Regions from separate parts of the Dehalobacter sp. DCM genome, predicted to be linked through region 3. Evidence: riboswitches for the same ligand, from Rfam matches in the RefSeq annotation. Region 3 holds a riboswitch; each other region holds the start of a gene.

Region 1 (6,785 bases), 1.4 Mb from region 3:
TTGCCGATGGTGGTCGGGTCTATCCTGGTGACCGTCGGGGCGTTAGTGTTAGGGGTCCCTTTCGGGGTAGCCGGAGCTATCTTTATGGCCGAAATCGCTCCGCCGAAAGCCGCAAAAATCATCCGGCCCGCCATTGAACTGCTTGCCGGTATTCCGTCGGTGGTTTACGGTTTTTATGGGATGGCGGTGGTTGTTCCTCTGATCCGCAATCATTTCGGCGGGGCGGGCTTCAGCATCCTGGCCGGATCCCTGATCCTGGCGATCATGATCCTGCCGACGATCCTGAATCTGTCCGAGACGGCGCTGCGGGCTGTACCCAAGGAATACAAAGACGGCTCGTATGCCTTAGGGGCAAATTATTGGCAGACCATTAAGTGGATCTCCCTGCCGGTAGCCCGCTCCGGTATTATTACCGGCGTTGTATTGGGCATGTCCAGGGCTATCGGCGAAACCATGGCGGTAATTATGGTCACAGGCAATGTAACGCGCCTTCCGGGAAGCCTGTTTGACCCGATCCGAACGCTTACCGGCAATATCGTCATCGAGATGGGCTATGCTTCCGGTGAACATCAACAGGCATTGTTTGCCACCGGGATCATTCTGTTTCTCTTCATTATGATTTTAAATCTGGTCGTGCAGTTCAGTGCGAAAGGAAGGTGGCAGCAATGAAGGGAGCAGCCCGATTAGAAGAACGCATAGCGAGGATAGTGCTCTGGTTGCTCGCAGGGTGTACGCTTTTGGTGCTGTTAAGTATCATCGCGCATATTTTGATCAACGGGATCAGCGGTTTAAGCTGGGATTTTATTTCCCAGAACCCGAGAAGGATGGGGAAGGAAGGCGGAATTCTTTCCGTCATTATTGGTACGGTTTATCTGACGGCTGCGGGTGTTGTTTTGGCCACGCCCATCGGCGTCGGGGCAGCCATCTTTCTGACGGAATATGTCAAGAAAGGCCGGTTGGTTCAGATCATCCGGTTTGCGACAGAATCATTGGCTGCCGTACCCTCGATCATCTTTGGTTTATTTGGCTTTGTCCTGTTTGTTATTACTCTCAAAATGGGATGGTCAATTCTTTCCGGCGCGCTGACCCTTGCTTTTATGATCCTGCCTACGATTATCCGAGCTGCGGAAGAGGGCATTAAAACGGTGCCGGATTCGTACCGGGAAGGCAGCCTCGCCCTGGGTGCAACCAAATGGCATACCATTCTCAAGGTGGTCCTGCCTTCGGCATTGCCCGGGATTGCGACGGGAGTGATTCTGGGGATCGGGAGAGCCATCGGAGAAACGGCGGCAGTGATTTTGACTGCCGGAAGTTCGCTGGGTTTGCCTACGTCGATATTCGAGCCCACCCGGACGCTGTCCGTTCATCTCTATATCTTAGCTTCGGAAGGGATATCCTCCCAAAATGCCTATGCCAGCGCCACGGTGTTGATTATTGTTATCGTCATCATTAATTTCTTGGCAAACAGACTCATGGCCAGGCTGGCAGGAAGCAAAAGTATCAGTCATTGAGAAGGAAACATAAGTATAGTCAAAGAAGGAAACATAAGTATAGTCAAAGAAGGAAGCAATAGGGATACGTTATAAGGAGCAATGGGATTAGTTTATGAGAAGGAAGAAGTAGGATTAGTCAACAAAGGAATTATTAGATTAGTCAATGTAAAAGAATTGTAGGATTAGTCAATGAGAAGAGAATAAGCGGATTAGTCTATGAGTGAGAGGGGGCAGCAGCTATGCTGATAAATAAATCAGAAACTAAAGATGAGCATCGCAATAAAATGGAGACTAAGGATCTCGACTTATACTACGGAAATTTCCACGCGCTCCACGCCATTAGTCTCCCGATTCTGGCGAATCAGGTGACCGCACTGATCGGACCTTCGGGGTGTGGAAAATCGAGTTTCCTAAAAACCCTGAATCGGATGAATGATTTGGTTGAGGGTGCGGTGGTCAAAGGAAATGTCTATCTCGATGCTAAAGATATTAATTCATCGGAGATTGATCCCGTTACCTTGCGCAAACGGATCGGTATGGTTTTTCAAAAACCGAATCCATTTCCCATGTCAATCTATGACAATGTTGCTTATGGGCCCCGGGCGCATGGGTTGAAGGATAAACAGAAACTGAATGAGATCGTTGAAAGAAGTTTAAGGGAAGCCGCACTATGGGATGAAGTCAAAGACCGCTTGAACCGATCCGGTCTGCAGTTATCCGGAGGACAGCAGCAGCGGCTGGTCATCGCCAGGGTACTGGCTGTTCAGCCGGAGGTCTTGCTGATGGATGAACCGGCTTCTGCCTTGGACCCCATCTCAACGGCTAAACTCGAGGACCTGATTCTGGACCTCAAAGAGCAATACACGATTATTATCGTTACCCATAATATGCAGCAGGCCGCCAGAATATCGGACTATACGGCATTTTTCTTGACTGGGGATATGATCGAATACGGGGTTACCAAAGAGCTGTTTACCCAACCCCGGGATAAGAGAACAGAAGATTATGTTACCGGCAGATTCGGATAAGGAGGATAAATAGTATGACACGAAATTCGTTTGCATCGTCTTTGGAGGAACTGAGCCATGATGTCTTAATGATGGGGAACCTGGTGGAGAGCGTTATTTCCTCCGCAGTTAAATCTTTGGAAGAACGAGACTTGCAATTGGCCGAAAAAGTCATCGCCGATGACGACACGGTGGACCATTTTCAGTTGGATATTGAAGACAAATGTTTAACGATGCTGGCACTGCAGCAGCCCATGGCCGGCGATCTGAGAACCATAGGCACGGCACTGAAAATAGTGACGGATCTGGAACGGATTGCCGATCACGCCGTCGATATTGCTGAAATAACCCTGAAGTTGAGCGATGAACCTTTGGTTAAGCCCCTTGTGGATATTCCAAAAATGGCCAAACTGGCGCGGGAAATGCTGAGAGACAGTATTACCGCGTATACGAACAAGGATCTGGACCTGGCCCAAAGTCTTATTATTAAAGAGAAGGAAGTCGACAGGCTTTACGCGTTGGTGTATGAAGATCTCTTGCACCTCATGCAAAAGGATCAAAAAAATATCGCCCAAGGCATCAATCTGCTGCTTGTTGCGCTGTCGCTGGAAAGAGTAGCGGACCATGTAACCAACCTGGGTGAATGGACGATCTATCTGGCAACAGGAAAAAGAAGAGATCTCAACGATGATCAGTTTTAATACTAAATGAATCGTATTGAAAGGATGCATGAAGTAATGAAAAAGTTATTGATACTTATTCTTGCCGGGATTCTGGCCCTGTCTGTCAGTGGCTGCGGCAACAGCGGCACCGCCCAACAACAGGCGACGATTACCGTTGCGGGATCGACGTCGGTGCAGCCGATATCCGAAGCACTGGCCGAAGCATTTATGGAAAAAAATAAAGATATCAAGGTCAATGTCCAGGGCGGCGGCTCCGGAGCGGGAATCAAATCCGCTCAGGAAGGCACAGCTGATATCGGGTCATCCTCCCGGGAACTGAAGAGCGATGAAGCCGGGCTGACGGAAACGGTGATTTGTAAAGACGGTATTTTAGTGGCCGTCAATCCCCAAAACACCGTTTCTGATCTGACCTTGGAGCAAATTAAAAAGATCTATAGCGGCGATATCACCAATTGGAAAGAAGTCGGCGGAGCTGACCAGGCCATCAATATAGTTACCCGAGAAGCGGGATCCGGCACACGGGGCGCCTTTGAAGAACTGGTCATGGGAAAAGACACGGCCATCAGTGATAAAGCCGTGGTCCAGAATACCACCGGTGCGGTTCGTGCCGCTGTGGCCGGCGATGCCAACGCCATCGGCTATATATCCATGGCCAGCATTGACGACACAGTGAAAGTGATCACGGTAGAAGGCGTGGCGGGGAATGCAGAAAACGTGATTAACGGAACCTACAAAATCCAGCGTCCGTTTCTGTATTTGACAAAAGGAGAACCTGCCGGTGCAGTGAAAACCTTTATCGACTTTGTTTTATCGGAAGAAGGTCAAAGCATTATTGAGCAGGAAGGGTTGGTTCTGGTAAAATAAGGTTGAAGTGGAAAAGTAAGAAATCACATATGTCAAGATAATTCATGAATAATTAACTGGTATTACAAAAAAGTTTTGCCGCTGCACATGGTTTCTAAAACCCATATGTCAGCGGCTGATTTTTTCCCAAAATCGTATGTTTTAGTTCATAAGGTATACTGACCACGATGTATTTATGGTAACATAAATATATTGTATTGTAGTGTAAATGAAAAACAAACGGTTAGTTGTTCATTCCATTATCATATGAAAAGTCAATCTGATCCATGGTTTTGTCTGATTTCCTGTTTTTTCAATGTAGTCACAGGGAGGAAAGGGATGGAAAATTTTTTGGTAGAACATAAATGGTTGTTTTATGCTGTATTGTTTGTGATTGGACTGGTTATTGGACGGCTGGTCAAAAAGATAATTCAAATGACCATCGATGAAGAGAACGTACGGCTTAAGGCACCGCTAGTCGTTGAAATCTTCAATGCCCTTCTTTATTGTTTTGCAGTTTGGAAGTTTGGCGTATCGTTATATGCGCTGTGTACGATGCTCACAATATCGCTTCTTTTGATGGTTGCGTTTATTGACTTTAAAACAATGCTTATCCCCAATTGGAGTGTTTATGCGATTATGGTCCTTGGTATTGCGGCCATATTCCTGAACCACGATATTTCCTGGTGGGAGAAGATCATTGGCTTCTTCGCGGGCGGAGTTATTTTACTGCTCATATACATCCTTTCCGGCGGCGGGATCGGCGTCGGTGATATTAAACTCATGGCAGCCGCAGGATTTTTTATGGGATGGAAGCTGACGCTGTGGTCGCTCCTGGTGGGCTCCATTATCGGCGGGATCATTGGGGTGATCATTTTATTAACCGGCAAAGGAAAACTAAAAACAGCCATACCGTTCGGGCCGTTCTTAGTCATAGGGATATTGAGCAGCATCCTTTTTGGTGACATGATGATTGAGTGGTATTGGCATTTCATTATCCGATAAATATCGCTAAAAGGTATACTAAAGTATAATTATGTATGGTCTCTTGGTTTCATTTACTAAAAAAAGGATTGATTTTTGTCAAACTGTCGGATATTATTGGAATTAATTGAGAAAGTTTGTAATTGAAAATTTCCGAGATAACCTGGATAATTGAGTTGAGGATGAAAACATTTCCCTGGTAGAAAAAAATAAGAGACTAATTTTAGTGTGATGCGATGATATACAGTATGCAATGGTTACTCTGTACTGTATGGAGCGAGTAGTGAAACCGGCACACGGCATCTGATGCTGTGTGCTTTTATTTTTGGATGACGAAGCGGCGATGATTATGCAGGAGGGGAATATATCGCATGCTGGAAGTAAAAAAAGTAGTGAATGCGAAGTATCGCGCGATTACCGGTTACCGATACATATCCTGGTTTTTGACTTCGATGATCTACCTGATGGATTCGTCTGCAATTACGCTAAAATACTGCATTGCCGTTGTGGTTTCTCTTTTGGTTATTACCATCAGTATCAACAGTCTGTATCTCAAAAGTGAATCCAGAGTGGCAGTCGCGAGGGTAAATATTGCCGAAAGTCTGGTCATCGCCATCCTGATGATTTCCACCGGGGGATTGGACAGTCCATTTATCTGGTATGCCATTAATCCGATTTTCATTACATGTGCTTTTTTCAAAACGGTCTACTGTTTCGTTAATCTTGTCTTTTACCTCATCGTTGCGTCTGTGACCAGCTTGCTTTTGTTCAATCCGCAAGGTCTGGCACTTCCGGACCTGATCACAGAAAAGTGTTACATTATCCTGGTATTCGTCCTGATTGTTGCCGCTATCCGCATCTTGTTTACCATGATTCAGCATCTGGATGATCAGGCTAAGGCTTTCCATAAACAAAAAGAGGAACTTCTCGGTATGAACCTCAAACTGGAACAGGCCAATGCCAGCGCCAAGAATTCCATGGAACATATCATGTCCTTGTACCGGATTATTGAAGTTTTTGCAGCAAGGGAGAACGCCCGGGATATTCTCAAACATTTGGTGAAACTGGCCAATGATATTCTGCAAACAAAGTATGCCTTCATCTGGGTAGCTCCTTTCGGAGAAGACCCTGACAGTATGGTGACCGGCAGCGTCTTTGAACCAAATGAAGACTGTCTGAAAGAACATATTACTTCATGGTTTACAACCAATGAAGCGGATGCGCTTAACCCGGCCCGCCAGGTTATTGGTTTCCAGGGGGTTCACTACTTGCTGGTTTCGCTGAAATCCGTTTCCAGATTTTATGGTTATTTTGGCATTAAGTTGGTTGATAAGAATGAACCGGATCTGTATCAGGAACTCATCAAATTTTTGGCTGATATTATTACCATGGTTCTGGAAAGGAATCACTTCGAGAAAATATCGTCCCAGTTAATGATTCTGGAGGAACAAAACCGTATCGGCAATGAACTCCACGACAACGTCTCACAGCTGCTTTTCAGCATTGTCTATGGGATACATGCGCTGAACAGCAACTGGCCGAAAATGAACCGGGAAAATATCGAACAGCAGCTCAATGTGCTGGAACAAACGGCCAAGAATGTCAGTACGGAATTGCGCACTTCAATCTACGGATTGAGTACCCGTAAACGAGGGGAACGGGTTTTTGAAGAAAGTATTCAAAAGTATCTTTGTGATTTTTCCAGTCTGAATGACATCAAGGTCCTCTTTGATTTCCAGGGTGATGAGGAATTGTTGTCCTATCCTTTAAAGCAA
Region 2 (6,785 bases), 1.4 Mb from region 3:
GCTTTCGTCAAGACATTCCAGAAACTTGCTTTGGCCATTTCATTTTCTGCGACCTTTTGCTGCCATTGCTGTTCTTTGATCAATTCATCTCTGCGCGCGTTATTGCGCTCTTCTTTGGCAACATTAATCTCGTTTTGCAGCTGTTCCATTTTTTGTTTGTGTTCCTGTTGGATCCGGATTATTTCCGGATCCGGGCCAATCGGAGTACGATCCTTCGGGGTGTAATTGATCTCGGCATTGTTTGCTTTCAGCGTTCCCTGAAGCTCATTTTCCCGTTGCTTTAAGGCTTCAATCTGGCTTTGCACCGCACTGGTATCGTAGCTTTTATGCTGCCCATACCCTTTAGCGACAGCTTCCAGGTAAGCTTTTTGCTCTTTGACCTGGACCAGATCCTCCTGCTGTTGTTTGACCCAATCGCTCTTTGCCGCTTTAGCTGCTGCTTCTTCCGCCTTTGTCACAGCCAGCTGGTATTTTTGTGCTTCGATTTGGTCTTTTTGACTTTTTAAATAATCGATATAGTCTTGATATTGCTGATTCATCTTATCAAAGCTCGGGTCGCTCTTATCCGCTGTCGTCTGCGCATCAGCCCATTGCTTTGTATACGCGTCGATTTCCTGGTCAATTTTGCTGCCGGCTGCCTCCAGTTTGGCGCTCTCCGCATCCAGTACCCCACCAATCAGCGCATCCTTTGCCGCAGCATCTGCGGCCATTTTCTCGGCGGCTGCCTGCGCCGCCTGAGCCGCTGCAGCCATGGCACCCTCTAATTCGGCGTCTCCGCCTCCTCCGCCGCCACCGTCCTCTTCATCCACTTTGTCGCTTTCCTCAACCCTGCTGCAATCACATTGAAATACAGCAAGTCCCACCAAAACGGCAGCGACAGCATCGCCAAGCGACGCGCCAAAACTGGTACTGCTTGAATTGGTAACAAACTCAGTTCGTATTTTCAATCTTTTTCCCTCCTCGTATCATCCCGCATAGGACGATTTCAGGTACAACCGGACATCCGCCAAGGCAATAGCCCTTCAGACTGCAGTCCGGACAACTATTTCTCATTATCTTTCGAAATTCATCAAATTCCTTGCTATTCCAGGCTTCCAGCAATGTATGGCGACGCAAGTCAACCTTCCAGCGCTGCTGCTGGTCAAAGCTGCAGGGCAGCATCTGCATATCCGGCGTAACATAAGCGCTGAACCGTCCGCCTTCACATGGCTCGATGCTGGCCGGATGGACTTTCCAAGCCATATTCAGAAGTCCCGGTACACAACAGCTGTCGAATCCGGCGATTCGGCAGTTTTCTGCGTCATTGAACAAGCCGAAAAAGTAACGCACCTTTGGATTCAGGATATCCAATACATTGTCTTGCCGCCCCAGTCCCACCGGTTTGTGCAGCAGGAAGATGATTCTTCCGATCCCCTTGGGGATTCTTTTTTGTTCAATGAGCGCAATCGCTTCATCCAGTGACTGATTGCTCAGTACATAATGAATATTGGTGTGAACACCTTCATCCAGTAAGGCAGCGATAGCCTTTAGCGTATATTCTGAACGATACCAACTGACTGCGGCGGCTCCGCAATATTCAGCGATCAGGCGTGCCTTGACCGAAGTGAGCCCGAGCCCGGATGTTGTCATATTCGGAACGACCCCAGCCTCGCGTGTACTGACCAGGATTGCTTCAAAATCGTCATGCATGTCCGGATCTCCTCTGCCTCCGAGAGCAATCTGACATACATGGCCTTCACACTGCCGGATTATCGCTTTGTAATCCAATAAAGACATGTTCGGCTCGTGTTTATGCCATCCATCCTGATAGCACTGAACGCCCGACTGCACGCACAGACCGCTGCCGCCATGATCACAATGGCCCATGATGCCAATGTCCAGCAGATGAGGCATTTCCGCCATAAAGGGTTCTTCCCCGGTATCTTCACCGTTCTCGTTCAAAACATTGCTGCGAATATATAAGCCGGTATCCGCGTCAAATTGTGTTTCAAAGCCGTATGTCCGATCTTTAAATTTACGCATCGGCTTGTTTGGATTTCATGACCACTATCAGTACTAAGCCGGCGACCACGGCAATCGCCCCCAGGATATACCCTATATTCTCTCCCAACGGCTTTCTCAGAACGGCAAGCAGAATACTGCTCAGAAAGCCAAGCGTCAGTCCGCTGAGCGCTACATAAATATGATGATTGCGTACTGGGCTTGGTTTACGCAGCAAGACAAACAGATCATTCATAACGACGCGTCCGGTCATAAACGGAATACTACGCGGTCCATCACCAAGCGCTTTCATTATGGCAAATGCAATAGCCAGTGAAACCGCGATTTTATCAATCGCATTGTTCCGTGTCAGAAAATTAGAGATCATCGCAGCAAGACCGGCGAATAGGATCAGAATGCCGAGACTGCGTGCCCCGACTTCCGCCCAATTTTTTTGCAAATCAGGTATCAGCGATGTAAAATTTGTTTTTACTTTACGGAAGCCCTCTCGCCGTACGCGCCGGACTAAAGGGACGATGACGCGAAGAACGACAGTGGCATAGATGGCTTTCCCGATAAAATTATTGTAAGAAGCCGTCAGAAAGACCAAAACCAGTATGATCTTATCCAGGAACATCCACAGCGGCGCCAATGCAGGTGCCGCAGCCATCATCTTATACGCGCTGAACGTTCCTAATCCCGTCCATATTACAAGAATAATCGGTATCATCCACCCGTATTTCCGTAATATCGGCGGCAGAGATTGGGCAACATTATGCAGTCCAAGTTTCAGCAGATTTATTGTCGATCGGGGATCTCCCACCTCCAGTCCCTGGAGCTCCATACGCCGTTCTTTCTTCTTTTTTTGTGTCAGATCAGAACCATTATATCCCTGAGGCCGGGGTACAGGTTCAGGTGCAGGATCACTAAGAATCCTTAGTGGTATTGCCGGTGGCGGTAGTATTACCGTAACATCGGTTTCGTTGGACACATTCTCTCCTCCATTCGTAACTAATCATCAATAAACCCTACGTCATTTTGAGCCACAACCATCAAATTCGAATATTTTTCTCTAAAAAACATTTAATTCCTTCATGTAAACTTGTATCCGCGAGCATTTGTCATTGACATATGCAGGCGAACGATGCCGCAAATGGATTGACAATCGTCGGAAAATTCAATAGAATTATTTCAACAATAAATGTTTCGAAATGAATATATATTTATGACGACAAGAGCACACCAGCTGAAAGGCTGGGCCGCAAAGTCATGGGTCTAAAGCATTTATGCCAGGATTGCCAGACTGCCGAACCATAGAGAGCATTAAACAAGCATCTATGATTCATTGATCGCTTGTTTTTTTGTTTTATTCTTTTAAGAAATGGAAGTGAAATGTTGATGCCGCGCGGCTTAAGAATCTTTCTTTGTATAACAGCTTCCCTGATCCTAGTCCTTTCATCACAGATACCTGCTTTGGGCAACACGGAAGAGACCACCATCCGTGTCTCCGGGCAAGATCGCTATGCAACCGCTGCCGCGATCGCCCATACCGGCTGGACACAATCGGATTATGCAATTATTGTCAGTGGCGATAATTACCCGGATGCTTTGGTTTCTGCTGTAACAGCTAAACAGTTCAATGCACCGATCTTGCTCGCAACAAAAAAATCCCTGCCGTCAGCGACCAAACAAACCTTAACTGATCTTCAAGTGAAATGTGTGATTCTTATCGGCGGGACTGCTGTCTTATCGAATACGCTTCAGTTGGAATTACAGAAGATGGGAATAACTGTAACCCGTTGGGCTGGCCCTGACAGGTATGCGACCTCCGTTGTCGTAGCCAGTCAATCCGTTAATACGTCAGAAATTTTTATCACATCAGGCGATGGCTTTACGGATGCCCTTTCGGTATCTTCCATCGCCGCCTGCAAAAACGTACCGATAATTTTAGTCTCAAAAGACCGTATCTCACCGGAAGCAGAAGCATATATCCAATCTCATCCGATTACCAATACGTATGTGATCGGTGATACCGATATTATCAGCGATAATGTCGCTCAAATGTTCCCAAATCCGGAACGGATCACCGGGGTAAATAAATATGATCGAAACATTGCCGTCATCAACCGCTTCGGCTGTGACGTACCTGGACCTAACGTCATGATCGCGACCGGTGAGGACTACGCAGACGCTTTGTCCGGATCAGCCTATGCCGCAAAGACGAACTCGCCGATTGTTCTTGTCAGTTCAACCCTATCCGCTTCGACCCGCTCGTATTTTGATTCCAACACCTCGGGGAAAACGCTCTGCATTCTGGGCGGCGAGTCCGCAATAAGCAATTCCACCATTGATAAACTAATCTCTGAAAATGGATATCGTTATTCGAATAATCGTCGCAGCATGAAACATTCCCGTGAATGGGACAACACCTCAGACTTTTATCCCGAGGAATCTTCCGATCCGCTGCTTGATCTGGGATATACAGAAGAAAAATACATCCTGGTCTTTGGTTCTCTAAGCAATCCGGTCTATCCAAGTGCCACTGAGTCCGTTCAGCATATGACGACGATTTCTGTCGATGTCTGGCTATTGAAAGCAAGCGGTGAAAAGTACTCAGGAAAACGCACATTGACCGTCAATAAGGCTATTGCCGACCGGATTCAGTCAGTATTCAAAGAAATCTATGAAGGCCCGGAAAAATTTCCAATTTATAGCGTTCAGGGATATGCCTGGCGCCCGGAACCGACCTCGGAGCACCGCTGGGGACTGGCCGTTGATATCAACCCGAATGAGAATTATATGATTACCAACACCGGCGTTATCAAGGCTGGATCTTTCTGGAAACCGGGAATAAGTCCATACTCAATTCCATTAAACGGCGACGTTGTAAACGCTTTCAATAAATACGGCTTTACCTGGGGCGGAAACGCCTGGCACTCGTCAAATGATTATATGCACTTTTCCTATCTGGGGAGATAAAATCTACTCTACTCTACTCTAAAAACAATTTGTAACATTTTAACGTAACCGTCAAATAAGCAGGTGTATAGAAATAGAGCAAAGAACAGTGTAAACTGAAATCTTTGCTCTATTTGCAGACAGCTTGAATTTTGGGATTCCACGAATATCATTGGCAGGGCATCATCGAAGTATCTCGAAGATGTGACCAGCAATTACAGTGTTTTATGGCTATTTACTTATTTTTTTACTTAAATAAATCCTCAATAATAGATTGTGGAATCGCGCCCGTACCACCACAGATGATTGCATCCGTATACGCTTGAGAGTCCAAATATTCCTCAATCAGCTGCATTTCTCCTCCTACGAGAAGTACCGGAGAGTTATAATGAGCAGCCAAGGTCGTGCCGGAAAGCGCATCCGGGAAGTCCGTTCCGGTTGCCAGCAATACCTTTTTTGTATCAAGGTTAAAGTATTTGGCAATATTCAGCGCTGTCAGATAACGGTTCTGACCTTGGATCCGAATCGCTGAGCCAGAAGACAAGCCCGTTAGCTGCTGAAGCTTCTGAGCCAAGGCTTCGGAGACTGCGCCGCTGCCGCCTATGAAATAGATTTTACCCGGCGCAAGGTTTTTTAAATAATCAAGGGAGGCCTGATTAAGAGAATCCTTGCCGCTGAGCAGAACAGGATAGCCGAGCGAGGCTGCAATGGAGCTGATGCTCAAAGCATCCGGGAAATTTTCTCCGGTAGTAATAAATACAGGAGTCCCCTTCGCAACATTGAGTTTCTTGAGTATTTCCAGATTGGTCAGATATCGATCCTGGCCGGAGATCCTTTGGATATTCTTTACCCCCATCTCCCTCAGGGCAGCGAGAAGTTTTTCGGATACTGCGCCCTGTCCGCCCAAAATATAGAGCGTACCGTTTTCGGTCAGATGTGTCCTAATATAGTTGAGTACTTCCTGACTGTCCTGCGCTGAATTGCCTCCCAGTAGAATCGGCGCATCCAGCAGGTTGGCCAGGGAGCTTCCTGATAAGGCGTCGGGGAAATTGAATCCGGTGGCCAGAATACAATGATTAATAGGGCCGCTATAGAGGCTTTCGGCAATGGATACTGAGGTAGCAAAACGGTCCGAACCGCTTAGCCTCTGGGTAACTACATTAACCCTTGACTCAGGAAAGATATTGGGTGAAGTCGGTTGTTTCCAAAATACAGCAGACAATTCCGGATAATTGCCGGAAGCTTGCAGCCATGTATAAAGCGTTTGATCAGAGACTGCATTTAAAGCACTATTTAATGTATCTCGGAAACCTGTTGCTTTCATTGCGGCATCAATCATTTTTCCGGTCGTCGCTGTAGAATTGTCGCTGCCTGCTTGAGCCCCTGCACCGCAGGTATCAAGCCAATAGGAATCCGAAATCGTGCTTGCGCCTTCGGTTTGACCTGAGATACCGCCGATTTCAGCAGTCCCGCCCGCTGCCGGTGTTGCATCAACGCTTCCAGCATTATAACAAACAGATATGTTGGAACTGTATTGTGTTTGTCCCGCAATACCGCCTGCACGGTTGTTGCTGCTGCCTGTTGCAGAGATATCACTGCCTTCAGTGCTATAGCAGTTAATAATGGAGGCATTTTCGCTTAAATTCCCAGCTATGCCTCCTGCACAAGCCCTTGTTGTGCTACCCGAACTTGGAATTGTCGTGGCTAGGATATTACCGCCTTTATAGCTGGAATTTTTGATGACTCCATCACGCGCATAACCGACAATACCACCTGCAAACGATGAAATCCCATTATTCAGAATCGTAACTTGTGCAATAGCCGTAACGTTGCCGGTAAAGGAACAA
Region 3 (6,785 bases):
ATAAATCGCAATGCCCAACTGGTCTAGTCCCCGGAGAAATTCGAGCACTTGTGCTGTATCCCGTCCGATACGGTCAAGCCTTTTCACGACCAATACATCCATTTGATTTTCGCTTGCGGCCTTCTCGATCTCCAGAAGACCAGGACGGTTTAAATTCAGACCATTACCCAAATCTTCGGCGTAGCCGTCGACGGTAAAGCCCATCTGCTCCGCATAATCATAGAGTTCTTCCTTCTGACTTTTCAAGGTGCCATGTGTATCTTCCGGAGCATCAATCCGGCAATAGAGCCAAGCACGTAATTGTTCTTTCATAAAGACCTCCGTTCCGTATTTAATTAAAAGCCGGAGCTACAACATCCGCAGCTCGGCTTCCGTTACTTGTTGATCTTCTTCATACAAAAGCTTCGTAAATTCATCTTCGTTGGCGGTCAGTATCTCAGATGGCTCTTTTTCCCCCATCTGCATGGGTACCAGCTCTCTCAGGACTTCCTGCAGGAATGCTTGATCGGGGCACTGGTTGATGAACTCTCCAAAGGTATTTAAGATTAGTCTGTCTACCTGATCTGTCAGAACGATTTTATCTGTGTTTTCGCTATGAAGCATGATAAAATTTGCAATGTTTGCAGGGGAGTTCTCGAAATAAAAGACCTGACGCGTTCCGTCATAACCATATACATAGCCGACGGCCAGATCTTTTTCCAGCAATTCACTCAGTGATTTGTTGCTCATAACATTACCTCCTCGTTGGTATTTAATCTTACAAGGACGCGGCAGGATGGGAAAAGAGCATTAAAAATCCTGCCGCGTAGTTTCTAAGATCAAACGATCTCTTGTTCTTCATTTGGCTGCTTCTATTCGACACTACTTCCCGAAGCTAGGGCGGCAGCATAAAACGGCTTGTGGTCAGCAAGCCTCATAGGGATTTCACCTCTCCGTGGTTCTCACCGAGCTGCCCCCATTGCTTGAGTCTGTGGCTGGGCAGAAGTAGCTTTAACACTGTCCGTTTCATGGCGATACGGTCCACCATAGACCGTTTTTTGACCGGGCCTTGCCGCTCGTCGCCTTCGATGCCATCGGTTCGACGGATGTCTGTCACCCATCCGCAGGTAGTCTTGGCGCGCCCATCAATGTCGCTGCCGCTCATCACGGCCGGACAGATCATGTATTTATGCTGTCGGATATGAAATTTTCAAAGAGCGAAAGAGGGATAGAAAAAACCCCCTCACTTAATTGGCCGTTAAGTGAGAGGGTTCAGAACTAAAATTTTAAAATTTTTTAAATATCTATGCCCATCATCTTTCTGAGCTTTTCAAGGATTTTTTCCTGACGTTTACCAACGCCACGTTGCGTCATGCCAATCAATTCCCCATAACCTTGCTGGGTACCCCCATTGAAAAAGATATAGGAAATTAAAGTTTGATCCTCCATTGAAAGCCGCTCTATGCAAGACTTCATATCAGTTATCATGGTGTCTTTGATTGCACGATCTTCCACGCTTTCGCTCTGGTCTGAAAACTGGTAATTCTGTTCTTCAAGCCTATCGAGGGAATCTTCGCGGCTTGGAATGTATGTAACCGTTCCTTTCTCATAGTCGATGCTGCATCGTTCTGTTTTCAGATCATATCTACTGTACTTGATCTTCCGGTCAGATTGCTCCAGTACCTCATAGATTTCTTCTTTCATGTTAGGGTATAGCTTCCTGTAATCGGTCCGTTTTTTGCCTTCTTCCATAAGGCTTGTCCTCCATTTCGTGATTTTTGAAATCCGGAAACGAAGAACAAGCGGCGGTGAACGGCAGTGTGGCATACAGACCGCACTTTGACTGTTTGTGTTTACAGAGAAGAAAAAGTAACCTTCAGGTCGATAACGGTAGAATTGTGTCGAATAAAAAAAGTCCACAATTTGCAAGTCACAAATTGGGGACTTTTTTGTATCATTTTTAACTTGGAGGGGGGCTAAAGAATTTAATCCGTAGTCTTTATTTCAACACCAAAAAAAGTTGCGTATCTCTGGTCATATCCCTAGTCCTTTCTTTCGCCATAAGAAACCGCAAGCGAAAGCAGGGACACCAGTATCTCCAAAACAATTGGACAAAAGCTGTACAAAAAAACACAAAAACCTACCCATGGATGGGCAGGCTTCTGTTACAGCTTCCGGCAGCCAGGCTGTCTTAGCGCTTCATAAGCACCTTAGATCCTATGGCTTTGCGTCCCTACCTTTAGGCAGGTTTGCTCTTAGCACTATTCGATTTAATTTTTATTAAGTTCTCGCATAAGAAAAGGGGGCCAAGTATCCTAAATGTATGTCTAACGGTGCAGTAAAGTCTAGCTCTTCAAAACACCTCTTTTCTGTATAATTCGCCCACTTGAACTTTTATATCAAATATGTGTATAATTACCAATACCATTATATGCCACTTTTAAATAAAATTCAACAATTTAAATGTAAAAAATAGTAAATATTAATGCCGTGTTGTACGCTTAAGGCACAAAAAAACCACCTACCGGCGAAATCGGTAAGTGGCTGTCGTTTTATTTCTGTTGCAATCGGTTTATGTGGTTTAAAATCAATAGCATGTCGCTGTCGCTCAGCGTTTTCAGCCCTTCTACAGCTTTTTGGATCAATTCCGGATTGGATATCCTGTCATCAAAAAACTCCGCCGGAGTGATATCAAAATACTCGCAAATTGAGAAAAGCTCAGTTAACGGTGGAAGTGATTTTCCAGACGTGATATTGTAAATATAGCCTCTGCTGTGCCCCAGGTCATAACTCAACTTATATTCCGATATCCCTTTTTGCAATCTTAACTGCGTAATGCGGTCACGTACATATTTCTCATATTCATGCGTCGACACTGTAATCACCTCCAAAAACATCATAAGTGATAATTTGAGGCGACTAGTCCACGCATATATGTTGTTATGCTTGTAGTAGTCTAAAGATATATGTTACAATCATACATAATATGAAATTTTACACTATTATAAGTGAATTCATCGAATATCCTTGGATGATGACATATTTGCTTGTTGCTCTGCCATTGGATTTCCAATAGAGTCCAAGAATAAGACAGTGCAATAAACCGCAACGGAATATGCCGTTGCAGACAATACAAACATCGAGAAAGGAGAGGACCATATGCTGGGTTCTGATTTTCTTCAGGCAACTCCAGAAGAGAAGCTGATCATTATTCTGGTCTTACTTGGAGCTCTAGCTGTTGTCGGAATTGCTTCCTTAGTTTCCAAGAGAAGGAAGAAAAACTAGCGATGTAACTCCCGGTTAGATTGAGTTCTCCATGTCTTTGTCGGTTAATGCAATGGCTGTGGCATAAACCACACGCAAATCATGTGATGTACATAGATTAAGTATCCGTTCGAGTTTGTCCAGCATTTCCGTGTTCTTTACATCTGCCGGAAAGAATGCCCCATCTACTGAGAAATTCAGCGTGACGGCAATATTGTGGAGAAGCTCTAACGACGGCATTCTGCTTCCTGATTCTAATTGCTTGACATGGACAGGCGTTACTCCAAGCATTTCCGCCAGTTTTTCCTGGGTTAACTTATTTTCTAACCGGGCATTGCGGATGGCAGCCCCAAATTCTTTTCGATTCAACATAATATGCTTTAAGCCTCCTTTATAGTAATCTTAAAGAATACAGTTTAACTTGAAAATTAACGTAAAGTATATTAAAATGCATACTCATAGAATACTATAAAGTTGGCAAACTTATACGCAGCGGAGTAAGCTCCTACGAAAGGAGGCGAATAAGCTATGAAAATCGAAGTGAAAAATACTTCCTCTATCCGTGTTTTGATTTTATCGGATCGATTAATGGAGAAAGCCCAAGAATTAGCAGATTATATGACTTCAACCGGGGTTCAGGTCGTTGCTCTGACAACATCTAAGGAGCAGACATTGATATTCTGCGATGAGCGTATTGATTTTCTCATTATTGCAGGATACTTAAAAAACCGGCAGAATTATGGCATAATAGAAGAGTGTAGAAATCGGAGGCTCCCGGTCATCACGGTGCAGTGGGCGATGTTGGATTCTCTGATCTCTGACTACTGCAGAACGTATAAGATCCCGTTACGATTTGAACGCACTTTGCCAATGGATGAATTCATACTGTTCTTGCGGCAGCACCGCCCTTCACATATGATCCTTCCATATGAGGATAAATCGGCAATTCAGCAGGACTTTAAACCTGCTGACAGACACAAGAAAATTCTTATTTCAAGAATCAGGACGTTTTTGCAACACTGTTTATATTCTTGACATCAGTATTTTATAAAAGGAATCGATAAGTATGATATTTGATAGTTTAACGCAAGCAGTGGCATCCATAGGGATGCTACAAAAATATTATCCTGTTACTCGAATTTGGGATGGCAGCCATAAGCAAATGCTTTATGAAAGCGAGGAAACCGATAACCCCAAGGAAGCTCCCGTCTCATTCGAGGGATTTCATGAAGCAACATTCTCTATCAGAGAAAATGACGGCCTGCTTGAAATCGTCACCAGCATACCGATTACTATCGGCGGTCAGACTTGCTGTCTGGAGCTTATTCATCTCGGTGACATGAGAACCGGCTCGACCTCGCTTGAGCATATGCAAAAATTAGCAATCACAGACCCTCTGACAAATTTATATAACCGCAGGTATATTGACGAACAGCTTCCAATCGATTTAGAACGAACTTTCCGAAACAGTGATCCTATTTCGTTTATATATGCGGATATCGACTTCTTCAAAAAAGTCAATGACCAGTATGGACATATTGCCGGCGATCACATCCTGAAACAAATCGCATGTGTATTTCTCCGGCATATCCGAAAGAAGGATGGATGGGTGGCCCGTTATGGCGGGGATGAACTACTGGTTTGTCTGCCAGAGCTCAGCCGAAATACGGTCGTGAAAATAGCAAACCGCCTGCGCCATTCAGTGGAGAGTAAACGTTTTTATATCAATGATATTCACATAAAGATTACCTGCAGCTTTGGCGTACAAACCATAGATAAAACTAGCGGCGTCCATACAGTCGATCAGGTGGTGGAGCTTATGGACAAAAAACTCTACCAAGCAAAAAAGAAAGGCAGAAACAAAGTCGCATTATGAACTGCATTCGCAAGTCAGGCACTAAAAGAATACCTTCAGGCAAATAAAATCTCAGGAAGCTTTCGTCAGAAGCTGCCTGAGATTTTTACTGTATTATCGGCTGCGTTTCCTCAAAGAGCTTTTCAGGGCAATAATCGTGTCGGCAATAACTCGAACCTCTTGTTCACTGCAGTCCTGAACCGTCTGTGTAATTTCATTCTCAAAAATTTTCTTTGCCTTATCAAGGCTGTCACACACCAAGTCATCCAGCGATACGTTCAATGCGTTTGCGACCTGTACCAATGCCGGAAGGCTGACCTTTGTGTTACCGGTTTCGATGTGACTCATATGCGTCATCGAAAGTCCGGCCAGTTCTGCCAGCCGCTCCTGGCTCATACCGATTCGGGCTCTCGCGTCTTTTATCCTCTGCCCGATAGCCTTATAGTCCAGTTCCATAAACTCACCGTCCTTATTTTAACTGATTACTTGTATTGTATGCACAGTTGGCATATAATGGAATAGCCTTTATGCACATTATGACCACATAATTAAAACGGGAGTGAAAAAATGAATACGTTAGCTTGCGCGTTTGCAGGGCATAATCCATTACGTTTCCCTTTCGGGTACGATGAGGAGGACTATCTGTGTCAACAAATCAAAGCAACCCTGCTGATGCAAATCCTGGCTCTATACCAAAACGGAGTCACTGCTTTTTATTCGAATTGTGAGCCGGGCGCCCCTATGTGGGGTGCGGAGCTAGTCCTTGGACTTCAGCGTCGGGGTTCCGATATTCAGCTTCATTGCGTGCTGCCTTATGAGGAACAGGCCACGAAATGGACGCCCCAGCTTAGAAATCGCTATTTCTCGATTGCAGAGAGAAGCACCTCCGAATACACGCTTTGCACTCATTACGAACATGACTGTTATCTATTGTGCAATAAATATCTTGTTAACCGCTCCAATTTTGTACTCGCGGTCTATGATGATGATCCGCTCATATACCGGATGGAACCTGTAAGCCACCTCATTGCTTATGCCAAAAATAAAAACAGAGGGATCATCACCATACATCCGGACACCGGCTTACTTACGCCCATTACAATAACCCAAGGTCTGAAATAGTTCGTCCTTCTTGTTCTTTTTCTGCTGTTGAACACTCTTAGAGTGAGAGGTTCGCCTTCATGGTTCACCATGAACCCTTCCATGGTTCACAAAATGGACGGACTTTTCCCTTGGTGTAAAAATATATTTTTCTTCAATCAACTGCTATCTAACTTTTTCAGATAGAACATGTTGCTGCTCTTTCCGCCGTTTTCCCGCCAACGCTGTTCCTTGCGGAGATATCCGCTCTTTTCCAAGTCAGCAAGGGCGCGCTTGACGGTACTCCGGGACAGCTTCAGCTCCCTGGCGATGGTACCAATTGCCGGATAGCATTTACCTTCCTTGTCGGAGCGGTCGGAAAGATACATATAGACGGCTCTTGCACGGTGTGGCAGTTCGGAGGAATAAAGCGAGGTAAAGTACCCCATAGCGTCACCCCCTTGTAGATTCCTGTTTTTGAATAAAAGGGTCAAGATTGATCGTTGGTCCCGGCGTATGAAGCATTCCGCCTGATCCGGACTCAGGAGCTTTTGGTTCTTCCGGCATTTCTTCACAGGCGGCATGGCGCCGGATGATTTCTTCTTCA

What was found. A riboswitch is a leader RNA that binds a small molecule or an ion and turns the genes downstream of it on or off. The one in region 3 is predicted to bind cyclic di-GMP.
Region 1: linked by a shared signal. The riboswitch ahead of LPY66_RS07495 (sensor histidine kinase) and the one ahead of LPY66_RS13915 (sigma-70 family RNA polymerase sigma factor) in region 3 are both predicted to bind cyclic di-GMP.
Region 2: linked by a shared signal. The riboswitch ahead of LPY66_RS07585 (cell wall-binding repeat-containing protein) and the one ahead of LPY66_RS13915 (sigma-70 family RNA polymerase sigma factor) in region 3 are both predicted to bind cyclic di-GMP.

The regions. Positions count from the first base shown of each region.
Region 1 is NZ_CP092282.1:1,583,733-1,590,517, forward strand. It holds gene pstC (phosphate ABC transporter permease subunit PstC) at 1-669, shown strand, start outside; gene pstA (phosphate ABC transporter permease PstA) at 666-1,511, shown strand; gene pstB (phosphate ABC transporter ATP-binding protein PstB) at 1,733-2,521, shown strand; gene phoU (phosphate signaling complex protein PhoU) at 2,536-3,201, shown strand; gene LPY66_RS07485 (phosphate ABC transporter substrate-binding protein) at 3,238-4,047, shown strand; gene LPY66_RS07490 (prepilin peptidase) at 4,366-5,031, shown strand; cyclic di-GMP riboswitch class II at 5,231-5,314, shown strand; gene LPY66_RS07495 (sensor histidine kinase) at 5,382-6,785, shown strand, end outside.
Region 2 is NZ_CP092282.1:1,610,422-1,617,206, reverse strand. It holds gene LPY66_RS07600 (hypothetical protein) at 1-947, opposite strand, end outside; gene LPY66_RS07595 (radical SAM protein) at 931-2,022, opposite strand; gene LPY66_RS07590 (hypothetical protein) at 2,015-2,971, opposite strand; cyclic di-GMP riboswitch class I at 3,207-3,291, shown strand; gene LPY66_RS07585 (cell wall-binding repeat-containing protein) at 3,373-4,959, shown strand; gene LPY66_RS07580 (cell wall-binding repeat-containing protein) at 5,186-6,785, opposite strand, start outside.
Region 3 is NZ_CP092282.1:3,011,084-3,017,868, forward strand. It holds gene LPY66_RS13900 (recombinase family protein) at 1-312, opposite strand, end outside; gene LPY66_RS13905 (resolvase) at 349-729, opposite strand; gene LPY66_RS13910 (hypothetical protein) at 1,008-1,184, shown strand; gene LPY66_RS13915 (sigma-70 family RNA polymerase sigma factor) at 1,276-1,731, opposite strand; cyclic di-GMP riboswitch class I at 2,153-2,243, opposite strand; gene LPY66_RS13920 (helix-turn-helix domain-containing protein) at 2,532-2,855, opposite strand; gene LPY66_RS13925 (LPXTG cell wall anchor domain-containing protein) at 3,139-3,264, shown strand; gene LPY66_RS13930 (helix-turn-helix domain-containing protein) at 3,280-3,615, opposite strand; gene LPY66_RS13935 (hypothetical protein) at 3,772-4,278, shown strand; gene LPY66_RS13940 (GGDEF domain-containing protein) at 4,310-5,119, shown strand; gene LPY66_RS13945 (helix-turn-helix domain-containing protein) at 5,213-5,554, opposite strand; gene LPY66_RS13950 (SLOG family protein) at 5,666-6,220, shown strand; gene LPY66_RS13955 (helix-turn-helix domain-containing protein) at 6,358-6,627, opposite strand; gene LPY66_RS13960 (VirD4-like conjugal transfer protein, CD1115 family) at 6,632-6,785, opposite strand, start outside.